Regions from separate parts of the Plantactinospora sp. WMMB782 genome, predicted to be linked through region 3. Evidence: riboswitches for the same ligand, from Rfam matches in the RefSeq annotation. Region 3 holds a riboswitch; each other region holds the start of a gene.
What was found. A riboswitch is a leader RNA that binds a small molecule or an ion and turns the genes downstream of it on or off. The one in region 3 is predicted to bind cobalamin.
Positions count from the first base shown of each region.

Region 1 (10,525 bases), 100 kb from region 3:
CTCGTCCATGCTGCTGGCGAGGGCGTCGCCGAGCAGGACGCCGTCGCGGACCAGGCCGACGCCGGTCTCGTCGCAGGAGGTTTCGATGCCGAGGACGAGCGACATGATCAGTTCCAGAGCCGGGCTTCGGCGAGGAGTTCCTTGCGCTGCGCCTCGGGCAGGTGGTCGACGTAGACGACGCCGTCGAGGTGGTCGGTCTCGTGTTGGAGGCAGCGGGCGAAGTAGCCGGTGCCGGTGACCGTGATCGGGTCGCCGTGCAGGTCGACACCGGTCACGGTCGCCAGGGCGGCCCGGGACACGTCGGCGCGCGGCCCCGGCACCGACAGGCAGCCCTCGCTGTCGGTGCTGATCCCGGCGAACGCGGCCACCCGCTGCGGTACCGGGTTGACGACGTGCCCGACCTGCCGAACGCCGTCGGCGTCCGGGCAGTCGTAGACGAAGATCCGCAGGCCGACGCCGATCTGGTTGGCGGCCAGCCCGACACCATGGGCGGCGTACATCGAGGCGAACATGTCGTCGATCAGATCGGCCAGGGACTGGTCGAAGGTGTCGACCTCGGTGCAGCGTTCGTGCAGCACAGACGTCCCGTAGCGGGTGATCGGGCGGGCGGTTCCCCGGCGAGTCGGCATACCTGCACACTAGCGGCACCTGCAATCGGGTGGCATGTAGGCTGACCGGGTGAAGACGGCGGAAGTCAAGCGGCGGTACCTGGCGCATTTCGAGGCCAACGGGCACACGGTGGTGCCGTCCGCTCCGCTGCCGGCGATCGACGATCCGAACCTGCTGTTCGTCAACGCCGGCATGGTGCAGTTCGTGCCGTACTTCCTGGGGCAGCAGTCGCCGCCGTTTCGGCGGGCGGTGTCGGTGCAGAAGTGCATCCGTACGCCGGACATCGACGAGGTGGGGAAGACGTCGCGGCACGGGACGTTCTTCCAGATGAACGGGAACTTCTCGTTCGGTGACTATTTCAAGGAGGGCGCGATCGCGCTCGCCTGGGACCTGGTCACCAAGCCGGTCTCCGACGGTGGGTTCGGGTTGGATCCGGAGCGGATCTGGCCGACGGTGTACCTGGACGACGACGAGGCCGAGGCGCTGTGGCGCAAGATCGGTGTGCCGGCGGAGCGGATCGTGCGGCGGGGCAAGGCGGACAACTTCTGGTCGATGGGGATCCCGGGGCCGTGCGGGCCGTGTTCGGAGATCTACTACGACCGGGGCCCGGCGTACGGCCGGGAGGGTGGTCCGGCGGTCGACGAGGACCGCTACCTGGAGTTCTGGAACCTCGTGTTCATGCAGTTCGAGCGGGGTCCGGGCACCGACAAGGAGAACTTCCCGATCCTGGGCGACCTGCCGGCGCGCAACATCGACACCGGCATGGGCCTGGAGCGGATGGCGGCGATCCTGCAGGGCGTCGACAACCTGTACGAGATCGACGAGGTGCGGCCGATCCTGGACCGGGCCGCCGAGCTGACCGGCCGGCGCTACGGCGCGAAGTCGGGGCACGCGGCGAGCGAGTCGCATCCGGACGACGTACGGCTGCGGGTGGTCGCCGACCACGTGCGGACCGCGTTGATGCTGATCGGCGACGGGGTGACCCCGGCGAACGACGGCCGGGGTTACGTGCTGCGCCGGATCATGCGGCGGGCGATCCGGTCGATGCGGCTGCTCGGCTGGCAGGAGCGGGCACTGCCGGAACTGCTGCCGGTGGCCCGGGACTGCATGTCCCCGTCGTACCCGGAGGTGGCGACCGAGTTCGACCGGATCTCCTCCTACGCGTACGCGGAGGAGGACGCGTTCCTGTCCACGCTGCGGGCGGGTACGACGATCCTGGACACCGCGATCGCCGAGACCCGTACGGCGGGTGGGGCGAAGCTGTCGGGTGACAAGGCGTTCCAGCTGCACGACACGTACGGCTTCCCGATCGACCTGACCCTGGAGATCGCCGCCGAGCAGGGCCTGTCGGTGGACCAGGACGGGTTCCGCCGGTTGATGGCCGACCAGCGGTCCCGGGCCAAGGCCGACGCGCAGGCCCGCAAGACCGGCCACGTCGACCTCTCCGCCTACCGCACCGTCCTGGACGCGTACGGGCCCACCGACTGGCTCGCCTACGAGACGCTGCAGACCGAGGTCCGGGTGCTGGACCTGCTCGGCCCGCACGGCCCGGTGCCGGCCGTCAGCGAAGGCGACGTCGTCACCGTCTTCCTTGACCGGACCCCCTTCTACGCCGAGTCCGGCGGCCAGGCCGCCGATGCGGGGGTCATCATCGGGCCGGCCGGCACCGCCGAGGTCATCGACGTGCAGCGACCCGTCAAGGGCCTCATCGCCCACCAGGTACGCATCGTCGACGGCGTCATCACGATCGACGACCGGGTGCAGGCCGTTGTCGACCCCGACTGGCGCACCGGCGCCCGGCAGGCGCACTCCGGCACCCACGTCGTCCACGCAGCGTTGCGGCAGGTTCTCGGCCCGACCGCGTTGCAGTCCGGCTCCTACAACCGGCCCGGCTACCTGCGCCTCGACTTCCCCTGGCGCGGCGCCCTGTCCACCACGACCCGCAGCGAGATCGAAGAGGTCGCCAACAGCGCGATCCGCGCCGACCTCCCGGTCGCCGCCCACTACCTGTCTCTTCCCGACGCCCGCAAGGCCGGCGCCCTGGCGCTGTTCGGCGAAACCTACGACGAGACCGTCCGGGTCGTCGAGATCGGCGGTAACTGGTCCCGCGAACTGTGCGGCGGCACCCACGTGACCAGCTCGGCGCAGATCGGCGTACTCGCCGTCACCGCCGAGACCTCCGTCGGCGCCGGACAACGCCGTATCGAGGCTGTCACCGGGATCGAGGCATTCCAGTACCTCGCCCGCGAACGCGACCTGGTCACCCAGGTCGCCGAACAGCTCCGCGCACCCCGCGACGAACTACCCGGCCGCATCGCCGCGCTCGTCGGCCGGGCCAAGGCCGCCGAACAGCGCGCCGAACGCCTCCAACGCCAACTCCTCGAAGCTCAAGCCACCCGGCTGGCCAGCACACCGCTGTTCGTCGGCGGCTACAACTATGTCGCGACGGCGGACCCGGCGGACGCCGATCCGCGCCAGCTCGCCGAACTGATCCGCGATGCCCTACCCGCCGACCAACCCGGCGTCGTCGCGGTCGCCGCCGGAGCCCGGATCGTCGTCGCCGTCAACCCTCGCGCCCGCGACAACGGCGCCTCCGCCGCCGACCTGGTCAAGGCACTGCCCGGCGCCCGAGGCGGCGGCTCCGCCGCCCTCGCCCAGGGCAGCACGCCGGCCGTCGACGCCTCGGCCACCCTCGCCAGCGTCGCCGACCTGCTCAGCGACGCACGCCAGCGGGTCTGACCACTTGCCGGCCGTCCCTAACCGCTGCCGGCGGCGCACCTCGGGCAGCGGCCGAACAGCGCCAGCCCGGTGCCGCCGAGGTCGAGGTCGCTGCACCGCTGCGCCTCGGCGACCGCCGACGCGAGCGCGGCGGCCTGGATCTCGGAGTGCGACCCGCACCGGTCACAGACCGCGTGCACGTGTGGACGCTCGTTGAGCCCGTACAACGCCTCGCCCGGCCACGGCAACGGATGCACCACCCCCAGCTCCGTCAGCGCCGCGACGGTGCGGTGCACAGTCGATACGTTCACCTCCGGCCGCGAGGCGCTGACCTGCTGGTGGATGGCGCCGACCGACAGGTGCCCGGACGCGTTGGCGAGCACGTCGACCACCATGGTCCGCGCCAGCGTCCGTCGCACCCCGGCAGCCGTAAGAACCTCCCACGTCCTCGCCGCCCGCCCTGCACCGTTGACCTCCACGACCCTGAACCTAGTCGCTACGACGTTCCGGTACGCAACTCCCACCCATCGTGACCTGCGTCAAGCACCCCCTGCAGAGACACGGCGCTCGTGGATCACGGGTGGGGGCGGCGTGGATGCGGATGCCCGCCGACCCGGGCACGGTTAGCCGCAGCGCGCGGCCCGAGGTCGTCGCCGACGGTGGTGGCGCCGACGACGACGGCGAACACCTGCCGCGCGATGTCGAGAGCCGGTGCGCCGAGACCGGCGGCGACCTGTTGTTCCAGGTCCGCCTCAAGCTGCCGGTCGATCTCGGTCGCGGTACGACCGGCCGTCGTGATGCGAAGCACCCGATGGCGGATGTCGCCGGCCGGACCGAACCGCCGAACGTACCCGCGCGCCTCCAGCGCCTCCACCCGCTGCGCCGCCTCCCGCAGAGCAACGCCCATCTCGGCGGCCAGGGCGCCGACCGAGGCGTCCCCTTCGGCCAGCGTGCGCAGGATCGGTACAAGACCGCGGTTGAGGCCGGGACACCCGGCCTGGTCCAGCCTCTCCGCGCGGTGCCGCTCGCAGGCATCCTCGGCAAGACGCAGCAACGCGATCAGATTGCGGTCGCCGTCACTCATTTCCGGGCCTCAGCCGAAGTGCCGGTCTGCCCGGCGCAGGTGGCCACGGATCCAGGCGGCGACCTCGGTGGCACCGTCGTCCTCGGCCAGTGACTGGAAGACGGTCGGCAGGTCGCCACGGCGGGCCCGGGCGTCACGGTCCATCACACCGAGATCGGCGCCGACCATCGGGGCGAGGTCGGTCTTGTTGACGACCAGCAGGTCGGCGCTGGTGACACCGGGTCCACCCTTGCGGGGAACCTTGTCCCCACCGGCGACGTCGACGACGAAGACCTGCAGGTCGACCAGCCCTCTGCTGAAGGTGGCGGTCAGGTTGTCGCCGCCGCTCTCGACCAGGACCAGATCCAGCGGGCCGAGCGAGGTCTCAAGCTCCTCGATCGCGTCGAGGTTGGCGGAGATGTCGTCACGGATGGCGGTGTGCGGGCAGCACCCGGTCTCGACGGCGCGGACCCGATCAGCCGGGAGGACGCCGTTGCGAAGCAGGAAATCGGCGTCCTCGGTGGTGTAGATGTCGTTGGTGACCACCGCGAGCCGCAACTCGCCGGCCAGAGAACGACACAACGCGGCGACCAGCGCCGTCTTACCGGACCCGACCGGGCCGCCGATACCGACCCGCAAAGCCCGCCCGCACGCGCGCAGCGGAGGGTGCGGGTCGACGCTCGGATCGGGATGGGTGTGCGGTACCTCGCCGGGTCCGTGCTCGGGTACTCCGGTGCTCGCGTGCTCCTGGTGTCGCCCCTCGGTGATCATCGGTTAGCCGGCCTCGTTTCAGTTCGCAGTCGGAGGGTGTTGAGTGGGGCAGTTGGCCCGATCGGACCCGGAAGGGAATCGTGACGTACGGGTCATGCCGGAGGCGGCACCGATCGCGACGTCGGTGTCGAACCGTGGTTCGCACTCGTGCAGCGCGCACCGTAGGCACTGACAGCGGAGCAACGCCGGTATGCGGCGACGTGTGATCGAGCGGCTCGTCCCCGGACCTTCGACATTGGTGCACAATATCGGCAGATGCAATCCGATCGCATCTGGCCGCACCGGTCACCTGTCGTCCGTGGACGGCCGAGAGCGCCCAGCGTCACGAAACGGTCGCCACGCAAGCGGCCCCGTCAGCGACCGCTCACCGCGCGGGTCGTACGTCGCCATCGCGAGCAGCGGCCGTCATCGGCCAGGACGAGTCAGCCAACCCAGGTCGGGCTGGCGAGCGGATGCGGCTGTCCGGTCCTGGCCGCGGGCACGGTGGCGACGGCGTGCAGGTGGGCTTCGGAGAGTACCCGTTCAGAAGTGGCGGCGAGCCCCTGAGGTCCGGTGGGTCAGCCGCGGCCCTGAGCCCGTGTGGTGATTGGCCGACCGTCGCGGAGGTGTTCGGTGACGATCTGGGTGGCGAGTTCCGGGTCGACGTGGGTGTACCAGGTGTCGTCGGGGTGGACTACGACGAGTGGTCCGAGGTTGCAGGGGATGAGGCAGCCGGTGTTGGTGACCAGGATGTCGTCGTCACCGAGCTGGTTGGCGGTGAGTTCGCCGCTGATGGTGTCGGCGATGTGGTTGGCGCCGTAGGCCGTGCAGCGTGGGCCCCGGCAGACGAGGACGTGACGTTGGTGCCGGGTGATGGTGGACCAGGCCGGGCTGCGGAAGGGACCGGGGTTGCCGGTCAGTGCCGTGGCGGGTTGGGCGAGCGCGGTGATGACGGCGGTGGCCAGGGCCGGCTGGGCGGCGAGTGGTGGGCTGACCGACACCTGGGGTAGGGGATTTCCGTCGGCGCGATCGACGGTCCAGTGGGCGTGGGCGCGGCGGATCCAGGTGTCGAGGTAGCGGTCCGGTGGCAGGTGGGTGGGAACGAGTACGACCTCGTGGGCGCCGTCGGCGCGGGCGGTGTCGAGCGCGTCGTGTAGGGAGGGTCCGGCTCCGTCGAGGAAGCAGGCCCGGACCGGTTCGTCGAGGGCTACGGATACGGCGGCGGCGAGTCGGTGGACGGCGTCGTGTCCGCCGGTATGGGTGACCGACCGGGCGACCAGCAGGATGTGTCGGGTCATGATGTCGGCGGGTGGTAGGTGATGGCGGGACGTCCGGTGGCGGGATGGACCGTGATGTCGGCGGCGACGTCGAACACGTCCCGCAACAGGGTCGCGGTCAACACTTCGGCGGCGGGTCCGTTGGCGGCGACCTGGCCGGCGCGGAGCACGACGAGGGTGTCGCAGAACATCGCGGCGAGGTTGAGGTCGTGTAGGGCGGCCACGGCGGTGATCCCGGAGCGCCGGACGAGGTGCATGAGTTGTAGCTGGTGGCTGATGTCGAGGTGGTTGGTCGGTTCGTCGAGTAGCAGCAGTTCGGGTTGCTGGGCGAGCGCGCGGGCGAGTTGTACTCGTTGGCGTTCGCCGCCGGACAGGGTGTGCCAGCGTCTGTCGTTGAAGCCGACGAGGTCGACCCGGGCCAGTGCCTCGGCGACCGCGGTGTGGTCGGCGGTGTTGTCCGACCAGCGGGATCGCCGGTGTGGGGTGCGGCCGAGGAGTACGACGTCGCGGACGGTGAGGTCGAGGTCAGTTTCGGCGTACTGGGCGAGCAGCGCCACCCGCCGCGCGACCGTTCGGCGCGGCATCGTCGCGAGGCTCTCGCCGTCGAGTGACACGCTTCCCCGCCCGGGTGCGGCGAGGCCGGCGACGACCCGCAGCACGGTGGTCTTGCCGGACCCGTTCGGTCCGAGGAGCCCGACCAGGGTGCCGGCCGGTACCGACATCGACACGTCCCGCAGGATGCGCGCGGCGCGTACCGAGTACGCGATCTCGACGACGTCGAGCATCAGCGGTCTCCGGTACGGCGGCGCAGCAGCAGTACGAACGCGGGAACCCCGATCATGGCGGTGAGGACACCGACGGGCAGTTCCCGGGGTTCGAAGAGCGTGCGGGCGGCGGTGTCGACCCAGATGAGGAAGATCGCTCCGGCCAGGACGAGTACGGGCAGCAGTCGGCGGTGGTCCGGGCCGGTGAGGAGCCGGACCGCGTGCGGCAGGATCAGCCCGACGAACCCGATCGCGCCGCTGACCGCGACGAGGGTGGCGGTGAGCAGGGCGGCGGTGACCAGGAGCAGCCAGCGGGTCCGGGTGACGTCGACACCGAGGCTGGCGGCGGCGTCGTCGCCGAACGCGAACGCGTTCAGCGCACGCGCCTGCCAGAGGACGACGACCAGCGCGCCGGCCAGGGCCGTGGCGGCGTAGCCGAGCGCGGTCCAGTCGGCCCGGCCGAGGGATCCGGAGAGCCAGAACGTGATCTGTTGAGTGGCGTGCGGGTCGGCCGCCCAGATGATCACGAACGAGGTGACGGCGGCGCAGAGTTGTCCGACGGCGACCCCGGCGAGGATCGTCCGGGTGGGGGTGAGCCGGGCACCACGGCTGGCAGCCGCGATGACGACGGCGAACGCGGCGAGCGCGCCGACGAACGCGCCGCTGGTCAGGGACCAGATCGCGGACCCGATGCCGGCGACGATGACCAGGACCGCGCCGAGCGACGCCCCGGAGGAGACCCCGAGCAGGTACGGGTCGGCCAGGGCGTTGCGGGTCAGGGTCTGCATCACCGCGCCGACGAGGGACAGCCCCGCCCCGACGGCGGCGGCGAGCAGTACCCGGGGCAGCCGGAGCTGCCAGACGATGTGGTCCCGCAGCAGCGGCACCTCGGCGTCGCTGAGCCCGAGGTGCCTGCCGATGACCGTCCACACCGTGCCGAACGACAGGTCCGCAGGGCCGACGGTGACCGCCGCCGCGACCGACAACACCAGTACCCCGCCCAGGCTGACGACCAGCGCCGCGACGCCGAGGGCACGGATCCGCCCGGGCGTCGACGGCGGCGGGTCGAGCGGCGCGGCGATGAGCGGCCGGCTCGCGGTGCTCAGCTGCCCACCCGGGCCGGAAGCGCGGTCAGGCCCTTGGCCAGCCGTTCGACGCCGAGCACGTTCCGGACCCCGGCGGCGGTCTCGGAGAACGGGATGACGACGAACCGCTGCCCGGCCACGGCCGGCAGATCCCGCAGCGCGGCGTGGCCGGTCAGGAACGTCCGCTTCGCCTCGGCGCGGTCCCACTCCGCGTCGACCAGGACGATGACGTCCGGGTCCCGTTCGATGACCTTCTCCCAGCTGGTGTCGCCCCAGCTTCCGGTGATGTCGGCGAACGTGTTCGTCACGCCGATCGCCGCGAGTACCATCCCCGGTCCGCCGCAGCAGGCGCCGACGCTCGGCGCGTCGGTGCCGGCGTCCCACCACAGCACCGAGGTCTCCTTCGCGTCACGGACGCTGGAGACGGCGGCGGTGATTCTGGCCTTCTGGCCGTCGATGAGGGCGGTGGCCCGGTCCGGTACGCCGAAGATCGCGGCGATGTCGCGAATCTCCCCGAAGACGTGGTCGATGGTCAACGGCGACGGCCGGGTCTCGGTCGGGCAGCCGGCCGGCGACAGGTACGTGCCGACGCCGAGGCCGGTGAAGGCGCCCCGGTCTCCGACCCCCTCGTCGCTGAACGCGCTGGCGAACGAGGCGTAGACGAAATCCGGAGTCGCCTCGATCAGCTTCTCCTTCGCCGGGTACTCCTTCGCCAGCACCGGGATCTTCGCGTACGCGGCCGCGTACTCGGGCAGGATCGTGTCGTCGAGGTAAGCGGTGCCGACCATCCGGTCCTGCAGCCCGAGCGCGAGCATGATCTCGGTCGCCGCCTGGTTCAAGGTCACCACCCGCGACGGCGGCTCGGCGACCCGTACCGGGACACCGCAGTTGGTGACGGTGACCGGACCGGTGGACGGCGCCGCCACCGGCGTGTCGGGATCGGCGGCGCAGCCGGCGGCCAGCACCGCGCAGATGACGACGATGGACAGTGGCGCGACGGCGCGCCAGGACGTACGGGGTCGCGTCGCGCGCTCGCGCATCAGGACCACCTTCCAGCACCTCGTGGACGGGTCGTTCAGTGCCGTGGCCGGTCTCCTGGCTGACGGGTGACCGTCTCCGGCCGGCCTTCCCAGACGCGAGCGCCCAGTGACCTCATGCGACGAGGGCCGGAGACTTCCCGATCACAGTGGCGAGGGCCGCGCCGGCATTCGACCGGCTTCCCGAGCACCACGGCAGCGCCACCCTAACGTTCCGACCAGCGGAAAGCCATCCGGGAAGCAGCATGAGACGGATCACGGCAGAGTCCTGACCACGCCGGGGTCGCGGTCAACGGACAATGCGGCGTACACCGAGGTCGATGACACCGGGGGTGCTTCAGCGACAGCCGCGGCCGGTGGGCAGCCGACTGGTCGATCCGTTGCTGAGCACGCCGCGAGTCAGATCGACCGCGAGTGCCGGGGCCGCATGATGCGACCGGTCAGCGCGGCCGGTTGGCCGACGATGCCGGGGCCTCCGGCGCTGATCCACTCCGTTACGGCGGTGAGGGTCGTGTCGTCGAGGACCTCGCCGAGCCACACCGGCACGCCACCGGCACGACGACCGGTGGGGGAGGGGTTGACCACGACGACATTCGAGCGCTCGCAGACGTCGAGGCAGTCGCTGGTGCGTACCCGGTGCCGGCCGTCGAGCGCGGTCCGCAGCCGCCGCACCTGGCCGTCATGGTCGACCTCGGGGTGCTTCCGGCTGCTGCCGCAACAGCAGCCACGGCAGACGGTCACGATGCAGCCGGCGGTGCCGTGCGTCGGTCGAGGCGTGTCCGTCATCGTGACGATCCGGAATTGGTGTGCCGGGCGAGTTGGCTGGCCGGTAGCTGCGGAGCTTGAGCGAGCGAAGGGCCGTACCAGGTGAGGTCGCGGCCGGAGACCAGGCCGCACCGTGTACGGGGAAGGGCGTCGGGGCCGTCGACAGCGGTGAACGGATAGGGCTCGTTGGGTAGGACGACCAGCTCCGGGCCGAGAGCGTGCAGGTCGTCAAGCGACGGCTGGGGGTAACGGTCGGTGATGTGGTTGTGGCGGTTGCGTAGGCCGGAGCGGTGTAGGACGTCGGAGGTGTCGGTATCGCCGTCGGCCACGATCCGAGGTCGGCGGCGACAGGTGGAGCGAACCTCTGCAGACGGTGTGGCGGCGGCCCAGGTGGGGCGGGCGGCGCCCAGCCATCCGGGCTTCGTGGAGGCGCCGAGCTCCTTTAGCAGGCCGGCGA
Region 1 covers NZ_JBMHMC010000007.1:7,175,303-7,185,827, reverse strand. Annotated here, with positions in the region: gene tsaD (tRNA (adenosine(37)-N6)-threonylcarbamoyltransferase complex transferase subunit TsaD) at 1-105, opposite strand, end outside; gene def (peptide deformylase) at 108-629, opposite strand; gene alaS (alanine--tRNA ligase) at 679-3,348, shown strand; gene ACN28A_RS34075 (Fur family transcriptional regulator) at 3,366-3,746, opposite strand; gene ACN28A_RS34070 (MarR family winged helix-turn-helix transcriptional regulator) at 3,902-4,411, opposite strand; gene ureG (urease accessory protein UreG) at 4,421-5,161, opposite strand; gene ACN28A_RS34060 ((2Fe-2S) ferredoxin domain-containing protein) at 5,719-6,438, opposite strand; gene ACN28A_RS34055 (ABC transporter ATP-binding protein) at 6,435-7,202, opposite strand; gene ACN28A_RS34050 (FecCD family ABC transporter permease) at 7,202-8,170, opposite strand; gene ACN28A_RS34045 (ABC transporter substrate-binding protein) at 8,284-9,306, opposite strand; cobalamin riboswitch at 9,335-9,513, opposite strand; gene ACN28A_RS34040 (hypothetical protein) at 9,703-10,044, opposite strand; partial or broken gene ACN28A_RS34035 (helical backbone metal receptor) at 10,086-10,525, opposite strand, start outside.
Region 1: it holds a riboswitch for cobalamin, as region 3 does, so the genes downstream of both, ACN28A_RS34045 (ABC transporter substrate-binding protein) here and ACN28A_RS34545 (ABC transporter substrate-binding protein) in region 3, are expected to answer to the same signal.

Region 2 (9,420 bases), 110 kb from region 3:
GAGGGTGACGAGGATCGCGGTGGTGACGGCGCGGCCGGTGTCCCAGCCGAGCGAGGTGACGGTGAAGAAGGCGAAGTACCGCTGGAACTGTTCGAGCAGGGGCAGGCCGGGTTGGTAGGCGATGGAGCTGGCGGGGTCGAGGGAGAAGGGCCAGAAGGACAGGTTGAGCATGAACCCGAACAGGTAGCCGCTGACCGCCGAATAGCAGGCCAGCAGCGCGATCTCCGCCTTGCCGCTTGCTTTGGGTAGTAGGCCGGCGAGCATGCCGACCCAGGCGCAGCCGAACATCTGGTACGGCATCCACGGGCCGACGCCGCCGGTGAGCAGGGCGGAGGCGAACAGGGAGGTGCAGCCGAGCGCGAACCCGAACCCGGGGCCGAAGACCCGGCCGGCGAGGACGAGGATAAAGAAGACGGTCTCGATGCCGGCGGTGCCGGCGCCGAGTGGCCGTAGTGCGGCGTTGATGGCGGAGAGGACGCCGAGCATGGCGAGGGCTTTGGCGTCGATGCGCCGGTCGGCGATCTCGGCGAAGACGACGGCGAGGACGAGGACGAGCAGGGCGCCGAACATCAGTGGTGGGGTTTCGGCGGCGCCGAACGTGCCGGGGGCGACGACGAACGGCCAGAGGAAGGCGACGAGGCCGACGAACGACGCCATCACGATCGTCGCCGTCGCCCGGGCCGGGACCTGTACGGCGGTCACGGCTGTGCCTGGGGTGTGTCGAGGGCGGCGGCGACCTGGCCGACGGTGAGGTACGGCAGCGGGGCGAGAATCTTCGCGACCTGTGGGGCGAACGTCGGTGACGCGGTCAGGACCGTCGGGGCGGGGCCGTCGGTGACGATGTCACCGTCGGCCATCACCACGACCCGGTCGGCGGCGGCGGTGGCGAACTCGACGTCGTGGGTGGCCACGACGATCGCGTGCCCCTGGGTGGCGAGTTGGTTCAGGGTGCGGACCAGGGCAGCTTTCGCGGTGTAGTCGAGTCCTCGGGTCGGTTCGTCGAGCAGCACCACCCGGGGTGTGACGGCCAGTTGGATGGCCAGGACCAACGCCAACTGCTGTCCGGCGGACAGGTCACGGGGGTGTGCGGTGTCGGCGATGCCGGGGGCGAGGTCGTCGAGGAGCCGCCGGGCGGTTCCCGGGGTGGCGCCGTCACGGTCGGCCTGGTCGAGTTCGGCGCCGACGGTGTCGAGGTAGAGCAGGTCGGTGGCGGTCTGTGGCACCAGGCCGACCAGGCGTCGCGCGTCGACGGGCGACAGCTTGGCCGGGTCGCTGCCGCCGGTGCGGACGGTGCCGCCGGCGCGGCGGCCGGCGCCCTGCAACGCCCACAGCAGGGACGACTTGCCCGATCCGTTGCGGCCCATCAACGCCACCACCTCGCCGGCGTCGAGGGTGAGCGTGACCCCGCGGACGGCGACGACCGGGCCGTGCCGGACCACCACTCCCCCGGCGGTCAGCGCCACCTCTCCGTCGGCGGGTGGGGTGCGGTGCGGAAGCGGTGGTGTGGCCGGCAACCGCACCCGCAGCGTGGCGGTGTGTCGGCGGGCGTCGCGGACGGACAGCGGTGGGGGTGTCCAGCCGGCGAGGCGGCCGAGGTGCACGATCGGTGGGGCGACGGTGCTGTCGGCGAGGAGGGTGGCCGGGTCGCCGTGGGTGGCGGTGCCGTCGCCGTCGAGGCGGATGAGGCGATCGGCGTACGGGATGACGCGTTCGAGGCGGTGTTCGGCGAGGACGACGGTGATCCCGAGGTCGTGCACGAGGCGGGTGATCGTGGCGAGGACGTCCTCGGCGCTGGTCGGATCCAGCGCGGAGGTCGGTTCGTCGAGAACGAGTACCCGGGGGTGGGCGGTGAGTGCGGCGCCGATCGCGACCCGCTGCTGCTGTCCGCCGGACAGTTCGTGCAGGCCCCGGTGGCGCAGGTCGGCGAGGCCGAGCAGGTCGAGGGTCTCCTCGACCCGGGTCCGCATCATCGTCGGGGTGAGGGCGAGTTGTTCCATGCCGTAGGCGAGTTCCTCCTCGACGGTGTCGGTGACGAACCCGGCGACCGGGTCCTGTCCGACGACGCCGACGAGTTCGGCGAACTCGCGCGGTGGGTGCTCGGCGGTGGACCGGCCGGCGACGGTGACCCGGCCGGTGAGGGTGCCGCCGGTGAAGTGCGGGACGAGGCCGTTGATCGCGCCGAGGAGGGTCGACTTGCCGGAGCCGGTGTGCCCGACGACGAGGCACAGTTCACCTTCGTCGATGGTGAGGGTGACGTCGCGCAACGCCGGTCGGCCGGTGTCGGCGTAAGTGATGGCGACGTGGTCGAAGCGGATCACGGGTGGGCTCCGGCGGGCACGGCGATCGGTCTGGGGCGGGGTGGTGGGGGTGCGGCGAACGCGGCCAGCGCCGCGAGGAGGATCGCGGCGGTGGGAAGCAGGGGCAGGGTCGGCCACGCCAGCGGGTACAGGCCGGGGTTGAGTTCGGCGGGGTCGTAGCCGGTCCCGGCGGTGAGGACGACGGCGGTGATGATGCCGCAGCCGGCGACGACCCATTCCGGCCACTGCCAGGGGTCGGGGCGGTAGCGGCTGCGGGAGACCCGCCGCCCACCAACGGCCAGGCCGATGACGCTTAGGACGATGCCGGCGGTGAGGGCGCCGAGGCTGACGGAGCGGGGCACGCTCGGATCGAGCAGCCCGTAGACGCCTACGCACAGGCCGGCCATCCCAGTCAGCATCAGGGCCCCGGTGAGACGCCGGGAGGTGCGGGTGGCGGTGCCGGTGCGGCCGTAGCCTCGGGAGTCCATCGCGGCGGCCAGCCGCAGGGACCGGTCCAGGGCGTCGTGTAGCACTGGCAACGCGATCGCCCGTACCGCCCGCAGCCCCCGGGACCGGCCGGCCCGTAGCCGGCGGGCGCGGGCGACCCGCTGCACGCTCTCCACGAGTTGCGGTGCGACGCTGAGCGCGACGGTGACGGCCACGCCGAGTTCGTAGAGGGCGCCGGGCAGCACCTTCAGGGCACGTTTCGGGTTGGCGAGGCTGTTCGCGGCGCCGATGCAGCACAGCAGGCAGGCCAGCCGCAGCCCGTCCAGCGCGGCGGACAGGGTCGCCTCCAGCGACACCGGGCCGCCGATCTGGATACCGGCGTACCAGTCGGGAGTCGGCAGGTGTGGGAGCCGGAACAGAACGTGGTCCTCGGGGGTGACACCGGTGGCGAAGACGATCCGGAACACGACCCGGATAACGATGATCGACAGGGCGAGGATCAGGTAGTAGTGGAACGCCCTCGCCCAAGGTGCGTCGGTGCGGCGGGCGGTGACGACGAAGCCGAGTACGGCGAAGACGAGGGCCAGCAGCAGTGGGTTGCTGGTGCGGCTGGCGGCGGTGGCCAGGGCGAGTGCCCAGAGCCACCAGGCGACCGGGTGCAGCCCTCGGGGCAGCCGCGCGGCGCGCAGTCCCGCGGTGTTCACGCCGGCCCGGACGCCACGCGCGGACGCGTGCTGATGGAACTGCGGGTCACGGCGCCGGCTCCTCCGGCGGTACAAGGCCGGGGTCGGTGTGGCGGCGGCGCCAGCCGAGTACCGCGCCGCCGATCCCGAGCAGGACGAGTACACCGACGGTGATAAGCAGCGGCCCGGCCGACCCGCGCTCGGCCGGCGCGGCCCGGGTGGGTACGGCGTCGACGACCGTCGGGCCGCCGTTGTCCTCGGTGCTGGTCGAGCCTGCGCCGCTGTGCGACGCGCTCGGGTACGCCGAGCCGGACGACCCTACGGTGGGCGGGGGCGTGCCGGGAATGCCGGCCGGACCGGTCGGCACTGGCGCCGTGGTGGGAACGCCGTCGCTGGTGGCGGGTGGTGGGGGTGCCTGCACTGGCGGCGGGTTGCCGGCGGGGGCGGGCCGGCTGGTGGTCGGAGCCGGGGCTGGTGGTGCGTTCGGGATCGGGGCGGTGTTGTGCGCCCGGACGCTGTCCGGGCTGAACGTCGGCCGGCCCTTGGTGCCGCCGATGTCGGTCCCGCCGAAGATCCACAGGTCGACGCTGCCCGGCTTCGGTTTGTAGCTCATCGCCCCGAGCTGGCTGTACTCCCAGCTGTTGGCGCCGGGATCGGCGTGCCAGTACGACCAGTACGCCGACGCCGGCGGGGTCAGCACACACCGTTCTTCGGTCGGCGGCGGGTACTGAGTGCCGTTGCGGAAGCCGGAGTACCCGATCCGGCAGATGAACGCCGGTCCGTCGTGTCCGGTGCCGGCGGTCTTCCAACCGCCCTGGTTCAGCAGTTGGTAGCCGGTGGTCGGGGTGGTGCCGCAGGAGCGCAGCAGTGGGCCGCCCCACCGGCTGAAGTCCACGGCGAGTATCACCCCGGAGCGGGTGGTGCACTGACCCAACGGCAGCGGCGCCGCATACGCAACCGCCGGTGCGATGAGCGCCGCCGTCTGCAGCACGGCCAGGGCGGCGACGGCGGCGCCGATACGGCGGATCATGACGGGCCTGCCGTGTCGGTGATGGTGCGGCGTCGGCGGGCGAGGAGGAGCAGGACCACACCGGCGACGATCAGGAGCAGTGCGGCGAGTGCCAGGGAAATGATCGACCCGCCGGTCACCGGCATCGCGTCCGGCGGCGGCGTCGCGCTCGGTTCGCTGGATACCGACGGCGACGGGGATGGTGAGGTCGACGGGGACGGTGATTGCGACGGGGACGGGGACGGTGTGGGGTTGAGGTCGTGCACGTCGCGTAGCAGGGTGCCGAACGAGATTCCGGTCGCGCCGCCGACGACCTGGGTCGAGGCGCGCACGTCGGAGCCGGCCTGTCCGTCGGAGGCGACGTTGAACCCGCCGTCGGGGTTCTGCTGCCTGGCCAGGAACGCCAGCGCCTTGCCGATCTGAGGGGTGTAGGTGCCGCGTCGCAGCGTCATCCCCTGGATTGCGAGGGCGGTGGAGTTGGTGGAGATACCGGCCGCGCCGGGGAAACCGCCGTCGGCCTGCTGCTGGCTGGTGAGCCAGGTCAGGGCCTTGTCGACGGCGGTGACGGCGTCCGGGTCGTCGGGGAGCATCGCCAGGGCCATCGCGGCCATCGCCGTGCTGTCGACCTCGTCGCCGCTGCCCTCGGCCGGGATCAGGCTCGGGAAGGCGCCGTTGGCCCGCTGCAGGCTCTTGAGGAATCCGATCGGCGCGGCGGCGTCCTGTGCCTGTCCGGCCCGCAGTTGGGCGATGATGCCGAGGACCTGCGCGAACACCGACGGTGCGTTGCGGTAGTTCCCGGCAGCGGCGCAGCCGGTCGCCTGGTCGGCCCGGGTGCAGGTGATGTCCCGCAGCGCGGTGATCAGATTGTGGCCGCCGAATGTGGTCGGGTCGTGGCCGGTGGCCTGGGCGAGGACGGCGACCTTGCCGATCGCGCCGCCGGACGGGAACTCGGTACCGATCCCCAACCAGGTGTCGACGGTGAACTCGCTGTCACCGACCTTCCCACCGCCGCGGATGAAGTCGGTGATCGCCGCCAGCTTGGCGTCGTCGAGACCGGCGGCGGCCAGCGCGAACGCCCCGTCGATCGTCAGCCCGAACTCGGGGAAGCCGGGGAACGATTCGTAGTAGCGGCCGTCGACGAGCTGCGTCGGGGCGACGAGCCACGCCACACCCTTGGCCAGATCCGGTGTCGGACCCTGCGGCGGCTCCCCACCGAGCCGGTGCGTCAGGGTGGCGAGATTCTGCCCGGCCAGGGCGGGCAGCGCGCCCGAGGTCGCGACCAGATCCGACTCGGTGACCGTCGCGTCCGCGGTCAGGCCGCCGTCGGCGGTGGTTCGGGCGGCGAGGAACCCACGCGCCGCCGCGACCGGCTCCGCCGCCCCGACCGCGAGCAGCCCCTGCGCCGCCAAGGCGGTGGTGTAGCTTTCCGCCGCACCGGCGCCCAGGTAGGGCAGGTAGCCGCCGTCGACCTGCTGCGCCCCGGTCAGGTAGGTCTTCGCGGCGGTGATCTCGGTGCTGTGGCCGCCGAGGGCGGACAGGGCGAGCAGCGCCGCGCCGGTGTTCGCCGGATCGGGGGTGCACGGGTCGCCGGGTGCGATCAGCGAGTCGGCGAAGCCTCCCCCGGCGCACTGCCACTGCAGCAGCCGGTCGACGGTCGCCTGCGGTGGGGTGATCCCGGCCCGGTCCAGGGCAAGCAGCGCGAAAGCGTGCGTCGACGGGGCGTACGAGCCGGCGAAGTCCCCGGCGGCGGTGCAGCCCGCGCCGACGTCGGCCCCCGCGCAGACCCGGTCGGTGAGCACCGCCAGCAGGTCCCGGCCGTCGACGTCGCGTGGGTCGCCGCCGGTGATGATGGTCAACAGTGCGAGGCTGGCGGCATTCGTCTGGTTCGGCAGCGCGCCGGTGCCGTCGGGGAAGACCGCCGCGTCGACGTGCGCGACAAGGTAGTCGCGAATCTTCGTCAGGGCAGGGTCCTGTCCGCCGGAGGCGGCGAGGCCGGTAGCGACCACGATGGTGCGGGTGTAGTCGACGAACTCCCCGTCGGGGTTGTACACGTGGTCACCATCGGTTAGCTTCCCGACCAGGTAAGAGGCTGCGGCGGCGACCTGCGCCTCGGTCGGCGGGGCGCCCGGCCCGCCGGGACCGGCGGTCGGGGAGACGGTCGGCGACGGGGTCGGGCCGGCGGCCCGGACCTCGTCCGGGGTGAACGTCGGCCGGCCCGTCGTACCGCCGATGTCGGTACCGCCGTAGACCCACGCCTGCACTTCACCCGGGCCCGGCACCTTCCCCATCGCACCGAGCGGACTGTACGTCCAACCCGCCTGCCCCGGCGGCGCGTACCAGTACGACCAGTACGCGGACGCGGGCGGGGTGAGCTGGCACGCCTCCCGCTCCGGCGTCGGATACTGCGTGCCGCCGTCGAAGCCGGCGTTGCCGATCCGGCAGATGAAGCCCGGCCCGTCGTGCGCGGTGCCTGTCGTGGTGAACCCGGCCTCGTGCAACAGCTCGAATCCGGTCGTCGGGGTCGCGTCGCAACCGCGCAGCACCTGACCGTTCCAGGGGCGGAAGTCGACGGCGACGATCGCACCGCGGCTCGGCGTACACGCCTCGATCGGATCGGCGGCGGCCACGGCCGCCACTGCCACCCCGGTCACGGTGAGGGTGAGCAGTGCGGTGACGGCGGTCCAGAGGCGGGACCAGCGGCGGGTGAGGGACGGCATGGGCGACTCTTCCAGAGGTAGCGGCGTAGATACGGCCGCCGCCCCGGCGTCTTGCCCGGTGCGGTACCCGCATCGTGACCTCGACGACGCTGACGCATCTCCAGCCAGGTAATCCGACTCGTCCCGACGCTGCGGAACCTACGGCTGCGGGCCAGTGCCGGGATTTGACCGGCTTCCCCTGGGTGCTGGAGCACTTCATCGCAACACAGTGGTCTTGCCAGCGTCAATCGCCGACCGATGTCGGCTGGGTAACAGCGCGACGTTGATCGTTGTCGTAGCGTCACCGCCGTCGACGTGTGGGGGAACCCGGTCACAAGTCCGGGGCTGACGCGCAACGGTAGGGGTGCGACTTCGCGCCCGAGCCCGAACACCCGCGCGGCGACGCGCCACCTGCGGTATCCGTCCCACGCGCCCATGGGTCCGGCCCGCCCCACCCTCCCGCCGGTCGCCATCCGGTCCGGGTTCCGGGGCCGAGTCGAGCCCCGAACCGGAGGAACCCGATGCGCCGTAAACCCCTCACCCTCACCCTGGCCACACTGGCTACCGCCGCCCTGACGGTGGTGGTGGCCGTACCGGCCGCCGCGACATCCACCCAGGCCCAGATCACCACCGCCCGTAACAACGGCGTCGCGTACCTGAAGACCCTGCAAGCCCCGGACGGCAGTTACGCCGGCGCCGGCCTGTCCCTGGAGTGGGCGTTCAGCGCCTTCGCCGCCGCCGGCACCCATCCGGTCGACGTCTACCCCGGCGGCGACACCACCAAGAACGCCCGCGCCGCGTACCAGACCCACCTGGGCGCCGCCTCCTGGCCCGGCGGCTCACCCGTCGTCACCGACTACGAACGCGGCATCCTCAACGCCTACGCCGCCGGCATCGACCCCGCCCGCGTCGCCGCCTCCCGCAACCTCATCGCCGACGTGGTCGGCTACTGGCAGACCGGCACCGCCGGCTACTACGGTCCACCGGCGAACTTCAACGGCACCGTCTTCGCCGTCCTCGCCCTCGCCGGCGCCAAAACCCAGACCGGCAACGCCCGGATCCCGCAACGGCTGCTCGACCTGTCCGTCACCAGGATCCGCAACAACCAGCACAACGACGGAGGCTGGAACTTCAACCAGGCCGAAGGCAACCCGTCACAGCTCGCCGCGCCCAGCGACATCGACATGACCGGCGCCGCCATGGCCGCCCTCTGCGTCGCCGGGGTACCGAACACCGACACCGACGTGGTCCAGGCGAAGACCTTCCTCAAGAGCAAGCTGATCAACACGACCGGCGCGTTCAACTCCATGTTCGGGGCCAACACCGACTCCAACGGCTGGGCCGTCTCCGGCCTCAACGCCTGCGGCATCCCCCACCAAGGCGTCGACTTCACCACCGCGGCCGGGCGCACCCCGATAGACTTCCTCCGCGCCCAGCAGATGGCCAGCGGCGGCTTCAAGTACCTGCCGTCGGACACCAGCCCCTCCGGCTACGCCTCCGTCGACGCCGTCCGCGCCCTCGGCGGCGGCGGGTTCACCGCCGCACCACCGACCCCGGTCACGGCCGGCGCCCCCAGGTGGGTCGCGGCGAGCGGGTTCACCGCCGGCATCCCGGCGAAGGTCACCCTCGTCGTCGACAACGGCACCACCGTCCTGCCCTGCGCGGTCACCTTCACCCCCACCGCCGCCACCACGACCCTCGGCGCCGTCCTGACCGCCGCCGCCAGCGCCACACCGACCGGCTGCGTCACCGCCGTCACCCCGAACTCAGGCACCGGCACGATCACCGCGATCAACGGACTCGCCAACACCGGCACCACCACCTGGAAGGCATCCCGCGACGGTGGCACCCCGACCACCGCCACCCGCGGCGGAACCATCACCATCGGCGACGTCATCTACCTGCGATACGGGTCATAACCTGGCCGCACCGCCGCCAACTCCTGCAGCGGGCCCTCTAAACGCCCTCTGCCAGTGGTGCCGCGAGCCCCGCTCCGCGGGCTCGCGGCACCAGTCAGAATAGGCCCGTACCAGCCCAAATAAGGAGGAACGGCGATGCGAGTGGTGTCCCTGGTCCCGTCACTGACCGAAGCCGTCGCGACCACCCTGCCCGAACTCCTCGTCGGCGCCACCGACTACTGCACCCACCCCGCCGACCTGGACGTGCCCCGCGTCGGCGGCAGCAAATACCCGAACCTCGACCGCCTCCTCGCCCTTCGCCCCGATGTCGTGCTGATGAACATCGAGGAAAACCGGCGCTCGGACGCCGAAGCCATCGAGGCGGCCGGA
Region 2 covers NZ_JBMHMC010000007.1:7,163,627-7,173,046, forward strand. Annotated here, with positions in the region: gene ACN28A_RS33995 (ECF transporter S component) at 1-702, opposite strand, end outside; gene ACN28A_RS34000 (ABC transporter ATP-binding protein) at 699-2,318, opposite strand; gene ACN28A_RS34005 (CbiQ family ECF transporter T component) at 2,315-3,448, opposite strand; gene ACN28A_RS34010 (hypothetical protein) at 3,495-4,457, opposite strand; gene ACN28A_RS34015 (prenyltransferase/squalene oxidase repeat-containing protein) at 4,454-7,153, opposite strand; cobalamin riboswitch at 7,414-7,546, shown strand; gene ACN28A_RS34020 (prenyltransferase/squalene oxidase repeat-containing protein) at 7,654-9,051, shown strand; gene ACN28A_RS34025 (helical backbone metal receptor) at 9,187-9,420, shown strand, end outside.
Region 2: it holds a riboswitch for cobalamin, as region 3 does, so the genes downstream of both, ACN28A_RS34020 (prenyltransferase/squalene oxidase repeat-containing protein) here and ACN28A_RS34545 (ABC transporter substrate-binding protein) in region 3, are expected to answer to the same signal.

Region 3 (10,525 bases):
ACGAGCAGGAAACCGTCGGCCGTGGGAACGACACCGGCGCCCCGCGAAAGACGCAGCGGGCGGTCGGCCAGGGACCAGTCCATAGCTCCTCGTCAGCGATCTAGGCTTGTGGGAGGGGTGCGTGGGCGTCACATCCGCCCACGCACCCCCGGTTCGTCGGCTCAGCGGAGCCGGCTCGGCGTCACCGCTTGCGCCAGGCAACGCTGGCGTTGCGCACGGTGGCGTGGTTCGACGTGTGCACCGAAGCGCGGACCGTCTGCACCTTCAGCTTCTCGACCTTCACGCGGGTCACCTCCCTTCCGAACTCGTGGACGGTTGTTCCGACGGAACCGCCGCCAGTAGTGCGTCGGCGTCCCGTTGGCTCGCGATGAGCGCGGCATAGCTCGGGCAGCGCTCCAGCAGCACCTCGTGCGGTGCCACATCGACAACCTGTCCGTGCTCGAGGAGCGCGACCAGGTCGGCGGTGCGGATGGTGGCCAGGCGGTGGGCGATGACCAGGGTCGTCCGGCCGGCCCGCAGCCGGTCCAGCGCCGCGCCGATCTCGCGTTCACTGAGCACGTCGAGCTGGCTGGACGATTCGTCGAGGACCAGGATCGGGGCGTCGCGCAGCAGGGCACGGGCCAGCGCGACCCGTTGCCGCTCGCCACCGGAGAGCCGGGCGCCGCGCTGACCGACGACCGTGTCGAGCCCGTCGGGCAGCCGGCGCAGCACCGGTCGCAGTTGCGCGGCGGCGCAGACCTCGTCCAGGGCTGCGCCGCTCGCCTCCGGCGCGGCCAGCACCAGGTTCTCCCGGAGGGTGTCGTGCAGCAGGAAGACGTCCTGCGGCACGTACGCGACCAGCCGCAGCAGGCCCGCCAGGCGGTACTCCCGGATGTCGACGCCGTCGACCCGCAGCACGCCGCGCTGCGGGTCGAACGCGCGCAGCAGCAGGTTCGCCATCGTGGACTTGCCGGCGCCGGTCGCACCGACAAGTGCCACCGTGCTCCCCGCCGGGATGGTCAGGTCGGCACCGCGCAGCACCCAGGACTCGTGCTCGCCGTAGCGGAACCACACCCCGTCGAAGGTGACGGTGCCGGCGGTGGCCGGGGCGTCGCGCGTTCCGGTGTCGGCCACCACCGCCGGCTCTTCCAGCAGGTCGAAGACCCAATCCGCCGAGGACGAGGTCAGCCCCCAGATCCGGGTGACCTTCAGCAGGGTCAGCAGTGGCGTGAACGAAGCGGTGGCGAACACGGTGGCGGCCACCAGCGTCGGCACCTCGACGCCCCGCCACACGGCGGCGGCCAGCACCGAGACCGTGCCCGCGCCGGTCAGGGCCGCGCACACCGCCTGCTCCAGCCCGCCGCGTACGGTCTGCCGCCGCTGCGCCTCGGCCAACTCGGCGCTGGCCTCGGCGATCCCGACCCGAGCGTCCTCGCCGCGGCCGAAGGTGAGCACCTCCCGGATGCCCTGCACCAGATCCACCGTCCGGGTGCCGACCAGCGCGTGCAGGTCCCGTACCCGCCGGCCGTGCGCGGCGTTGCGGCGGCGCAGCGCGAACGGCACGGTGGCGACCAGCAGCAGCCACGGCGTCAGCGCCAGCGCCAGCGGCCAGGCGACGACGGCCAGCCCGGCCAGCGCGACCGGTGGCAGGATCAGGGCGACCGCGATGTAGATCGAGGTGTGCGCGTAGAAGATCTCCAGGCTCTCCGCGTCACGCAGGGCGACCGCGGCGAGATCGCCCGTGCGGCGCTTGACCAGTCCGCCCGGCGCGATCCGCTCGAAGGCGCGGTAGAGCCAGTACCGGACCTCCGCCAGCAGCCGGAACGACAGCTCGTGGGAGATCCACGCCTCCAGCCAGTTGGCGAGTGCCTGCACCGCCATCAGGGCCAGGGTCAGCAGCGCCAGCGGCCAGAGCCGCGAGGTGGCCGCCCCGGTCAGCGCCAACCCCACCAGGTAGCCGCCCAGGGTCAGCGCGGCGATCCCGGCGCCCTGGTTGAGTACTCCGAACAGGACGGAGAGCGCGTAGGGGAACCGGTACGCGGCCAACACCCGCAGCAGTCCGGCCGTACCGCGCCGGCCCGGCCCGGTGTCGCCGAGCAGCCCCGGTTGCCAGCTCACCGCGCCGCCCCCGCGTGCGCCCCGACCAGTCGCGACCATGCCCCGCCGGTCGCGAGCAGGTCGTCCGGGGCGCCGTACTCGACGACCCGGCCGCCGTCGAGCACCGCCACCTGGTCGGCGCCGGCCACCGTGGAGAGCCGGTGCGCGATGACCAGCGTGGTACGCCCCGCCGTCGCCTCGGCCAGCGCCGTCCGCAGCCGCTCCTCGGTCGCGCCGTCCACACTGGAGGTCGCCTCGTCCAGGACGAGGACCGGGGCGTCGGCCAGCAGGGCGCGGGCGATGGCCAGCCGTTGCCGCTGCCCGCCGGAGAGCCGGGTGCCGCGCTCGCCGACGACCGTGGCGTAGCCCTGCGGCAGGGCCGCGATCTCGTCGTGGATCCGCGCCCTGCGGCAGGCCGCCGTCAGGTCGGCATCGCTCGCCCCGGGCCGAGCCATCCGCAGGTTGTCGGCCACACTGCCGTGGAACAGGTACGCCTCCTGGCTCACCACCGCCGTCAGCGCCCGCGCCTGCCGCAGCGAGAGGTGCCGCAGGTCGACGCCGTCGACCTCGACGGCACCGCTGCTCGGGTCGTGGAACCGTTGCAGCAGGGCGGCCAGGGTCGACTTCCCGGCACCGGAACGCCCGACAAGCGCGGTGGTGCGGCCGGCCGGCAGGGTCAGGTCCACCTCCACCACCGCCGGCTGGTCGGAGCCGGGATACGTGAAGCTGACCTGCCGGAACCGCACCTGCACCGGTCCGCCGTCCCCGCGCACCGCCCGCGCCTCGGCTGGTTCGCCGACCGGCGCTGGCGCGTCGAGCAGCGCGAAGATGCCGTCCGCGGCGGCCATTCCGGAGAACCCCTCGTGCCAGTAGTTCTGCAACTCCAGTTGCGGCCGGAACGCCTCGGCGGCCAGCAGCAGCACCAGCAGTACGGCCGCCGCGTCCACCGCCCCGTCGGCGTGCCGCAGCCCGGCGACGGCGACCGCCAACGCCGTTCCGGCCGTGGTGATCAGCGCGGTGGCGACGTACACCGTCGCCGAGGCGGCCAGGTCCCGCATCGTCGCCCGGTAGACCCGGGCCGCCTCCGCCCGCAGCCGCTCGCCGTGCCGGCCACTCGCACCCAGGGTCTTGAGCGTGGTCATGCCGTAGAGGGCGTCGAGCATCTTGACGGCGAACGCCTCGTACGCCGCCCAGTGCGCCTTGCCGCGCCGACCGAGCAGGCGGCGGAACACCGGCCGCGCCAGCGGCAACAGCGCGACCGCGACACCGACGATCACCGCACTGACCGGGTCGACGACGGCCAGCACCGCCACGACCAGCGCCGGTCCGGTGACGCTCACCACTACCTGCGGCAGGTAGAAGCCGACGTACGCGTCGAGTGCCTCCACACCGTCGGCGACGGCGGTGTGGATGGTGCCGACCGGGCGGCCCGCCGTCCCACCGGGACCGAGCTCCAGCAGCCGGCGGGTCACCCTGTCACGCAGTCGCAGTTTCACCGCTGCGGCCGTCCTGGTCGCGGCGAGGTCGCGTACCCACAGCAGCATGCTGCGGGCGGCGACCGCGAGCACCGCGACCGCCAACGGGGCGGCGAGGTGCCCGACGGCCTGGCCGTCCGCCGCCCGGCGCAGCGCCTCGGCGAGAGCGACGGCCATCGCGATGGCCGCACCGGTGGCGGCCAGGGCACATGCGACGGTGACGGCGACCGGTCCGGGCGCCTCGGCCAGCAGGCCGAGCAGCCGCCGTCGCACCAGCACAGCCACTCCCTCCGTCGGTTAGCCCCCGATCACCGACCGTGGACCGGCTCCACCATGCCAGTACTTGAAAATGGTTGTCAACACCCTTGGTTATGGAGTTCGATTTCACTAAGCTCGGCGCGTGACCGCCGTCGCCGCACCCGGCCTGCTCCGCGTCCTCTCCGCCCGCACCGAGTTCCGCTGGCTGTGGCTGGGCAACCTGATCAGCGTGTGCGGGGGCTGGTTCAGCGCTGTCGCCGTGTTCGCGATGGTCTACCAGCACACCGGCGCCGGCGTCGCGGCCGGCGCCACCCTCGCGCTGCGGTACCTGCCCGGCGTCCTGATCGGAGGCTTCGCCGGCGTCCTCGCCGACCGGATGGACCGGCGCACCCTCATGGTCGTCACCGACCTCGCCCTCGCCGGCTTCGCCGCCGCGTTCCTGCTCGCCGACAGTCCCCGGTGGATCTGGCTGGTCTATCCGCTGACATTCGTCTCGGCCGCGACGAGCTTCACCTTCCAGGCCGCCCGCAACGCCTGGATGCCGAGCCTCGTCGAGCCCGACGAGTACGTGCTGTTCGGCGCCCTGGTGCAGGTCAACGGACTGCTGTTCCAGGCGGTGGGTGGCCTGGCCGGAGCGGCCGCGGTGACCCTGTTCGGCTGGCGCTGGGCCTTCGTCATCAACGCGGCGTCATTCGCCGTCTCCACCCTGTGCACCCTGCGCGCCCGAGGCGGCCAGCGTCACGGCGACACCGGCAGCGCCCGGAAGGACGGCATCCTGACCGCCCTCGTCGCCGGCATCCGACACGCGCTGCGGCACCGGCAGATCCGCGCCCTGCTGGCCGTCGAGGCCGTGTTCTGCCTCGGCCTCGGCGCGACGATCGTCACCATGACCTTCCTCGCCACCCGCACCTACCAGCTCGGCAACGGGGGCGTCGGCTGGTTCTACGCCGTGCAGGGGGTCACCGGAGCCGCCGTCCTGCTGGCGGCCGCCGCCCGCATCCAACGGCTGCCCGCCCGGGGGCAACTGACGGTACTCGGCCTCTCCTGCCTCTGCGAGGGCCTGGCCACCAGCGCGTTCGGGCTGGCACCCGTGGTCGGCTTCGCCCTCGCCTGCTGGGCCGTCGCCGCCGCCGCCGACGTCCTGTACGGTCCGGTGGCCATCGCCGTCCTGCTGCGCCACGCCGACAACGCGATGCGCGGCCGGCTCATGTCCCTGTGGACCGCCACCGCCACCGCAGCCCTGGCCCTGTCGTCCCTGGTCGGCGGCATCCTGGTGGACCGGCTTCCGCCCGGACTCGTCGCCGTCGGAGCCGGCCTGCTGATGGCGGTCGCCGGCGGAACGTGGTTGGTGCTGCTCGGCCGAGGCCAGCTCGACACGTCCGTTCAGCCGTGAACGGCGGCGGCGCGGCCACCCTCCGCTTCCGCCGACCGCGCCGCCCGCGCCAAGCCGCCCTTCGCCTCTGCGTGGGGCCCTCCGCCTCTGTCCGGGGCGGGGACATCCCGGGGCTGCGCGCCGCGCTGTCCCGCGTCGGCCGGCCCGCACACCACGGTGGTTCCCGACGTGACCCGCGCCTCGCCGGATGCCGCCCGGACGGGACTCCCCACCGGGGCGATTAGCATGGGCCCCGCCGTGGTGTTCGGGAAGCCGGTGTGAAACCGGCGCGGCCCTCGCCACTGTGAACGGGACAGCCGTCGGCCCTCGTCGGGCAACGAGGTCACTGGGCGCGATTCGCCTGGGAAGGCCGGCCGGCGGCGCACCGCCCGTCAGCCAGGAAACCGGCCACGGCACCGACGACCCGTCCACGAGGTGCTGGAAGGCGGTCTGCGATGCGCGTGCGCGCTGTGCGGTCCCTCATGTCCTGGCGCGTTGCCGCGCCACTGTCCGTCATGCTCGTCGCCCTGTCCGGCTGTGCCGGCGGCGACGCCGAACCCGAGGCGGGCTCCGGCAGCGGCGCGGCCACCGTCACCAACTGCGGTGTCGGGGTACCGACCGGTACCCCGCCCGCCAGGATCTTCGCGGCGTTCCACAACGGCGTGGAAGCGGTGTACGCGCTCGGCGCCGGCGACAGGCTGGTCGGAGCCGCCTACCTCGACAATCCGCTGCTGCCCGAGTACGCCGCGCAGTTCCAGCCGAAGGAGCAGAAGCCGACGTACTACCCGGAGGAGTACCCGAGCCGCGAGGAGGTGCTGCGGCTCGACCCGGACTTCGTCGTCTCCGGCTTCACCGGCGCCTTCACCACCGAGGGCCTGGGCACCCGGGCCGAGCTGGAGAAGATCGGCATCGGCTCGTACCTGTTCACCCAGTACTGCCCGACCACGGACGGGCAGGGCCAGAAGTCGCTGGCCGACAACGACGTCTCGCTCGACGGCGTCTACGGCGACCTGACCGACCTGGGGCGGGTTCTCGGAGCGACGTCTCGCGCCGAGGCGCTGGTCGCCTCGATGAGGAAGACCGTCGCCGACGTCGAGAGCAGGCTCACCGGGGTGCGGCGGCCTACGGTGGCGATGCTGAACCGGCCCGGCGGTGGCGAGTTGCGTGTCTTCGGCACCGAGGACGTGGCCACCACGATCATCGAGAAGGCCGGCGGCACCCAGGTCTTCGCCGACGTACCCGGCCGGCTGGCCCGGATCGGCACCGAGGAGCTGATCAAGCGCAAGCCGGAGGTGATCGTGGTGCCGGCCTGCTGCGGCGCCGACATCGGCCCGGACGGCGCGCAGAGCGTGATCGACGGGCTCAGGTCCGACCCGGCGCTGGCGAACGTACCGGCGATCCGGAACGGCCGGATCTACGCGGTGACGTTCGCCGAGATCACGCCAGGGGTGCGCAACGCCGACGCGGTGGCGACCCTGGCGAAGCTGCTGCACCCGGAACGGTTCTGAACGCTCGGGCTGCCGGGCTGGCCGGGGCGGTCGTCGTGCTGACGGCGGCCGTGTGCGGGTCCCTGCTGGTCGGCAACGAGACGATCGGCCCGGGCACGGTCCTCGACACCCTGCTGCGTCCGGACGGCTCGGACGCGCAGCGGATCGTGCAATACCTGCGGATCCCCCGTACCCTCGTCGGGATCTTCGCCGGTGCGGCCCTCGGCGTCGCGGGCGGCCTGTTGCAGGGTCTGACCCGCAACGCGCTGGCCGGGCCGGAGGTGCTCGGGGTCAACGCGGGCGCCGCGCTCAGTGTGGTGCTGGGGATCTCCGTGTTCGGCGTGCACACCTTCGGCGGCTGGGTGTGGTTCTCCTTCGCCGGGGCGGCGCTGGCCGGCGCCGGGGTGTACGCGTTGAGCTCGCTGGGTCGCGGCGGGGCCACCCCGGTGAAGCTGGCGCTGGCCGGTGCGGCCGCGACCGCCCTGCTCGGCGGGCTGACCACGGCGCTGACGCTGCTGGACGTCAACACGTTCAACTCCTACCGGTACTGGTCGGTGGGCGCGCTGACCGCGGCGGACATCTCGGTGATCGGAGCCGCGCTGCCGTTCCTCGCCGCCGGGGCGGTGCTGGCGGCGATGTCGGTGCGGGCGCTGGACGCCATCGCGCTCGGCGACGACATGGCCCGTTCGCTCGGGCAGCGGCTGGCCGCCGGCCGGGCGACCGCGGCCCTGGCGGTGGTGCTGCTCGCCGGCACGGCGGTGGCCCTGGCCGGTCCGATCGCGTTCGTCGGGCTGACGGTGCCACACATGGCGCGGGCGCTGGTCGGGCCGGCGCACCGGTGGCTGCTGCCGTACGCGGCGGTGCTGGCGCCGGTGGTGCTGCTCGCCGCCGACGTGCTCGGCCGGGTGGTGGCCAAGCCACAGGAGTTGCAGGCCGGGATCGTCACCGCGATCGCCGGCGCGCCGTTCTTCGTCGCCCTGGTACGCCGCCGCAGGCTGGCCGAGCTGTGAAAGTCCTGCGGATCGCCGGCCGCTCGGCGCGGGTCGATGCGCGGGCCGTCGCGGTCACCGTGGTCGCGCTGGTCGTCGCCCTGACCGCGATGGTGGCCTCGCTGACCCTGGGTGATTACCCGCTGCCGGTCTCCGACATCCTCGCCGTGCTTTCCGGCGGCCCGGGCACGACCCGCCGCAGTTCCTACGTGATCCTTCACCTACGGCTGCCCCGCGCGCTCGGCGCGATCGCCGTCGGTGCCGCGTTCGGCCTGGCCGGGGCGATCGTGCAGCGCGTGGTACGCAACCCGCTGGCCAGCCCGGACATCATCGGTATCAACGCCGGCGCGGGCACCGTGGCGGTCTTCCTGGTCGTGATCGTCGCCGCCCGCCCGGCCACCGTCGCACTCGGCGCGCTGACCGGCGCCCTGGCCACCGCCGTGGCGATCTATCTGCTGTCCCGGCGCCGTGGCGTCACCGGGTACCGGCTCGTGCTGGTCGGCATCGGAATCACCGCGATGCTCACGTCGGTCACCGCGTACCTGCTCAACACCGCCAACGTCTACACCGCCGAGCAGGCCGCGGTCTGGCTCTCCGGCAGCCTTGCCGGCCGGTCCTGGGGGCACGTACTGCCGGTGGTGCTCGCGGTGGCGGTGCTGCTGCCGGTGGCGTTGCGGCTGGCCGCGTCGCTGCGCGCCCTCGAACTCGGCGACGACCTGGCCCTCGCCCTGGGTACCCGAGCCGAACCGGCCCGGGTCGGGCTGCTCGCCACGGCGGTCGTCCTAGCGGCCGTGGCGACGGCGGCGGCCGGCCCGATCGCGTTCGTCGCCCTGGCCGCGCCGCAACTGGCCCGCCGCCTCGTCCGCGAGCGCGGCCTCGCCCTGGTCACCTCGGCCGCGGTCGGTGCCGCGCTGCTGGGCTGCGCGGACCTGGCCGCCCGCCGGGTCCTCGCCCCGACCGAACTGCCCGTCGGGGTGCTCACCACGGTCCTCGGCGCCCCGCTGCTCGTCTGGCTGCTGGCCAGAGCCAACCGCGTCGGGAGGACAGAATGACCGAACTACGCGCCACCCGGCTCGGCCTCGGCTACCACGGCCGCACCGTGGTCACCGGCCTCGACCTGCGGATCGCGCCCGGCCGGATCACCGCCGTCGTAGGACCCAACGCCTGCGGCAAGTCCACGCTGCTGCGCGGCCTGGCCCGACTGCTCCGCCCGGACACCGGCACGGTGCTGCTCGACGGCCGCGACATCCACCGGCTGCCGACCCGCGAGGTCGCCGCCCGCATCGGCGTACTGCCGCAGCAGCCCGTCGCCCCGGACGGCATCACCGCCGGTGACCTGGTCGCCCGGGGACGACATCCGCACCAGACGTGGCTGCGGCAGTGGTCGGCCGCCGACGAACAGGCGGTCAGCACCGCCCTGGCCGCCACCGGCGTCACCGACCTGGCCGACCGACCCGTCGACGAACTCTCCGGCGGCCAGCGACAACGCGTCTGGATCGCCCTGGCCCTCGCCCAGGACACCGACCTGCTGCTGCTCGACGAACCGACCACCTTCCTCGACCTCGCCCACCAACTCGAGGTCCTCGACCTGCTCACCGACCTCAACACCGCCGGCCGCACGGTCGTCGCCGTGCTGCACGACCTCAACATGGCCTGCCGTTACGCCCACGAAATCGTCGCGATGCGCGACGGCGCCGTACTCGCCCAGGGTCCGCCCGCCGAGGTCGTCGACGCGCGACTGGTCGAGACGGTGTTCGGTGTACGGGCCCGCGTCATCGTCGATCCGACCACCGGAACACCACTCGTGCTGCCGGAGCCGCGCACCACCCGCTGACAGCTCCCGGCAGTCGCCCTGCCGCAATCTCCCCTCGGGAACAGGCGTCGATCGGGTAATTCAGCAAGCGATCCGTACGTAGCGACACGGGCCGGCACCGCCGTACTACACAATCTTGCCCTCCACATTTCGGCCCAGGTTCGGGTGGCCCGAGAGGCAGTAATGATCCCTGGTCGAGGGCGGTTTCGTACCGCTACTCACTGCTACCACCGAATGTGAGCCAGAGACGTTCGATCCACAGACACGCGGATGGCTGCCTCCACGTGACCGCCGATCCGTCATCAACGGTCAGGAGCGCCCAGCTGAGCGGATAACTGTTCGAGCCGTACGGCCAATACGGCGTACGCTGCCCGCCGTGCGTAGACCGCAGCCGACCGGCGTGCTGATGGACCTCGGCAACCTGCCCGAATACTGGGGAATGCTCGCCAGCGAGTTCCAGACGCTGGAGAGCCTCCCGGCACTGGCCGAGGCGCGCCTGCTGTCCGATCGTGCCTTCGACGAGTCGCAGGTCGCCGGCCCCCGGACCTACATGGCGGTCGAGCGGTACCTCGGCGTGGCCAGGGACAACCACGAGGCGCTACTCGCGTTGCTGGAACATCGGGGCGCGACAGTGTGGGCGCCGTGGAGTCTGCTGCGGCCGATCTTCGAAGCGTCGTTCTTCGCGACCTGGATCATCGACCCATCCTCCGGGCGCGAGCGTCGCCTGCGCGGGCTACGCAGTGAGGTTCAGGACTTCTACCAGCGGCGTAAGCATCGGGCGGTGTTCAAGCGGCTGCCGCAGACACGGCGGCATGTTGAGGACGCCGAGCGCAAGGAGGAGCAGGGCCAGCTGGCCGTGTACCGGTCCGAGGCTGCCGCGCTCGGGGAGTCGTTCGACCGCGTGCACCAGAGGATCAATGTCGCCGAAGAACTGCTCAAACTGAACTTCGTGCGAGGCAAGGATGATTTCGCCGTGTTCCTGGAAGGTACCTGGCGGCTGCTGTCGGGCTTCGAGCACGGACTTGCCTGGGCCCTGCTGCGAGGCGCCGATCGTG
Region 3 covers NZ_JBMHMC010000007.1:7,275,492-7,286,016, forward strand. Annotated here, with positions in the region: gene ACN28A_RS34525 (hypothetical protein) at 1-83, opposite strand, end outside; gene ACN28A_RS34530 (ABC transporter ATP-binding protein) at 289-2,097, opposite strand; gene ACN28A_RS34535 (ABC transporter ATP-binding protein/permease) at 2,094-3,830, opposite strand; gene ACN28A_RS34540 (MFS transporter) at 3,952-5,202, shown strand; cobalamin riboswitch at 5,424-5,608, shown strand; gene ACN28A_RS34545 (ABC transporter substrate-binding protein) at 5,697-6,689, shown strand; gene ACN28A_RS34550 (FecCD family ABC transporter permease) at 6,725-7,678, shown strand; gene ACN28A_RS34555 (FecCD family ABC transporter permease) at 7,675-8,709, shown strand; gene ACN28A_RS34560 (ABC transporter ATP-binding protein) at 8,706-9,491, shown strand; gene ACN28A_RS34565 (hypothetical protein) at 9,847-10,525, shown strand, end outside.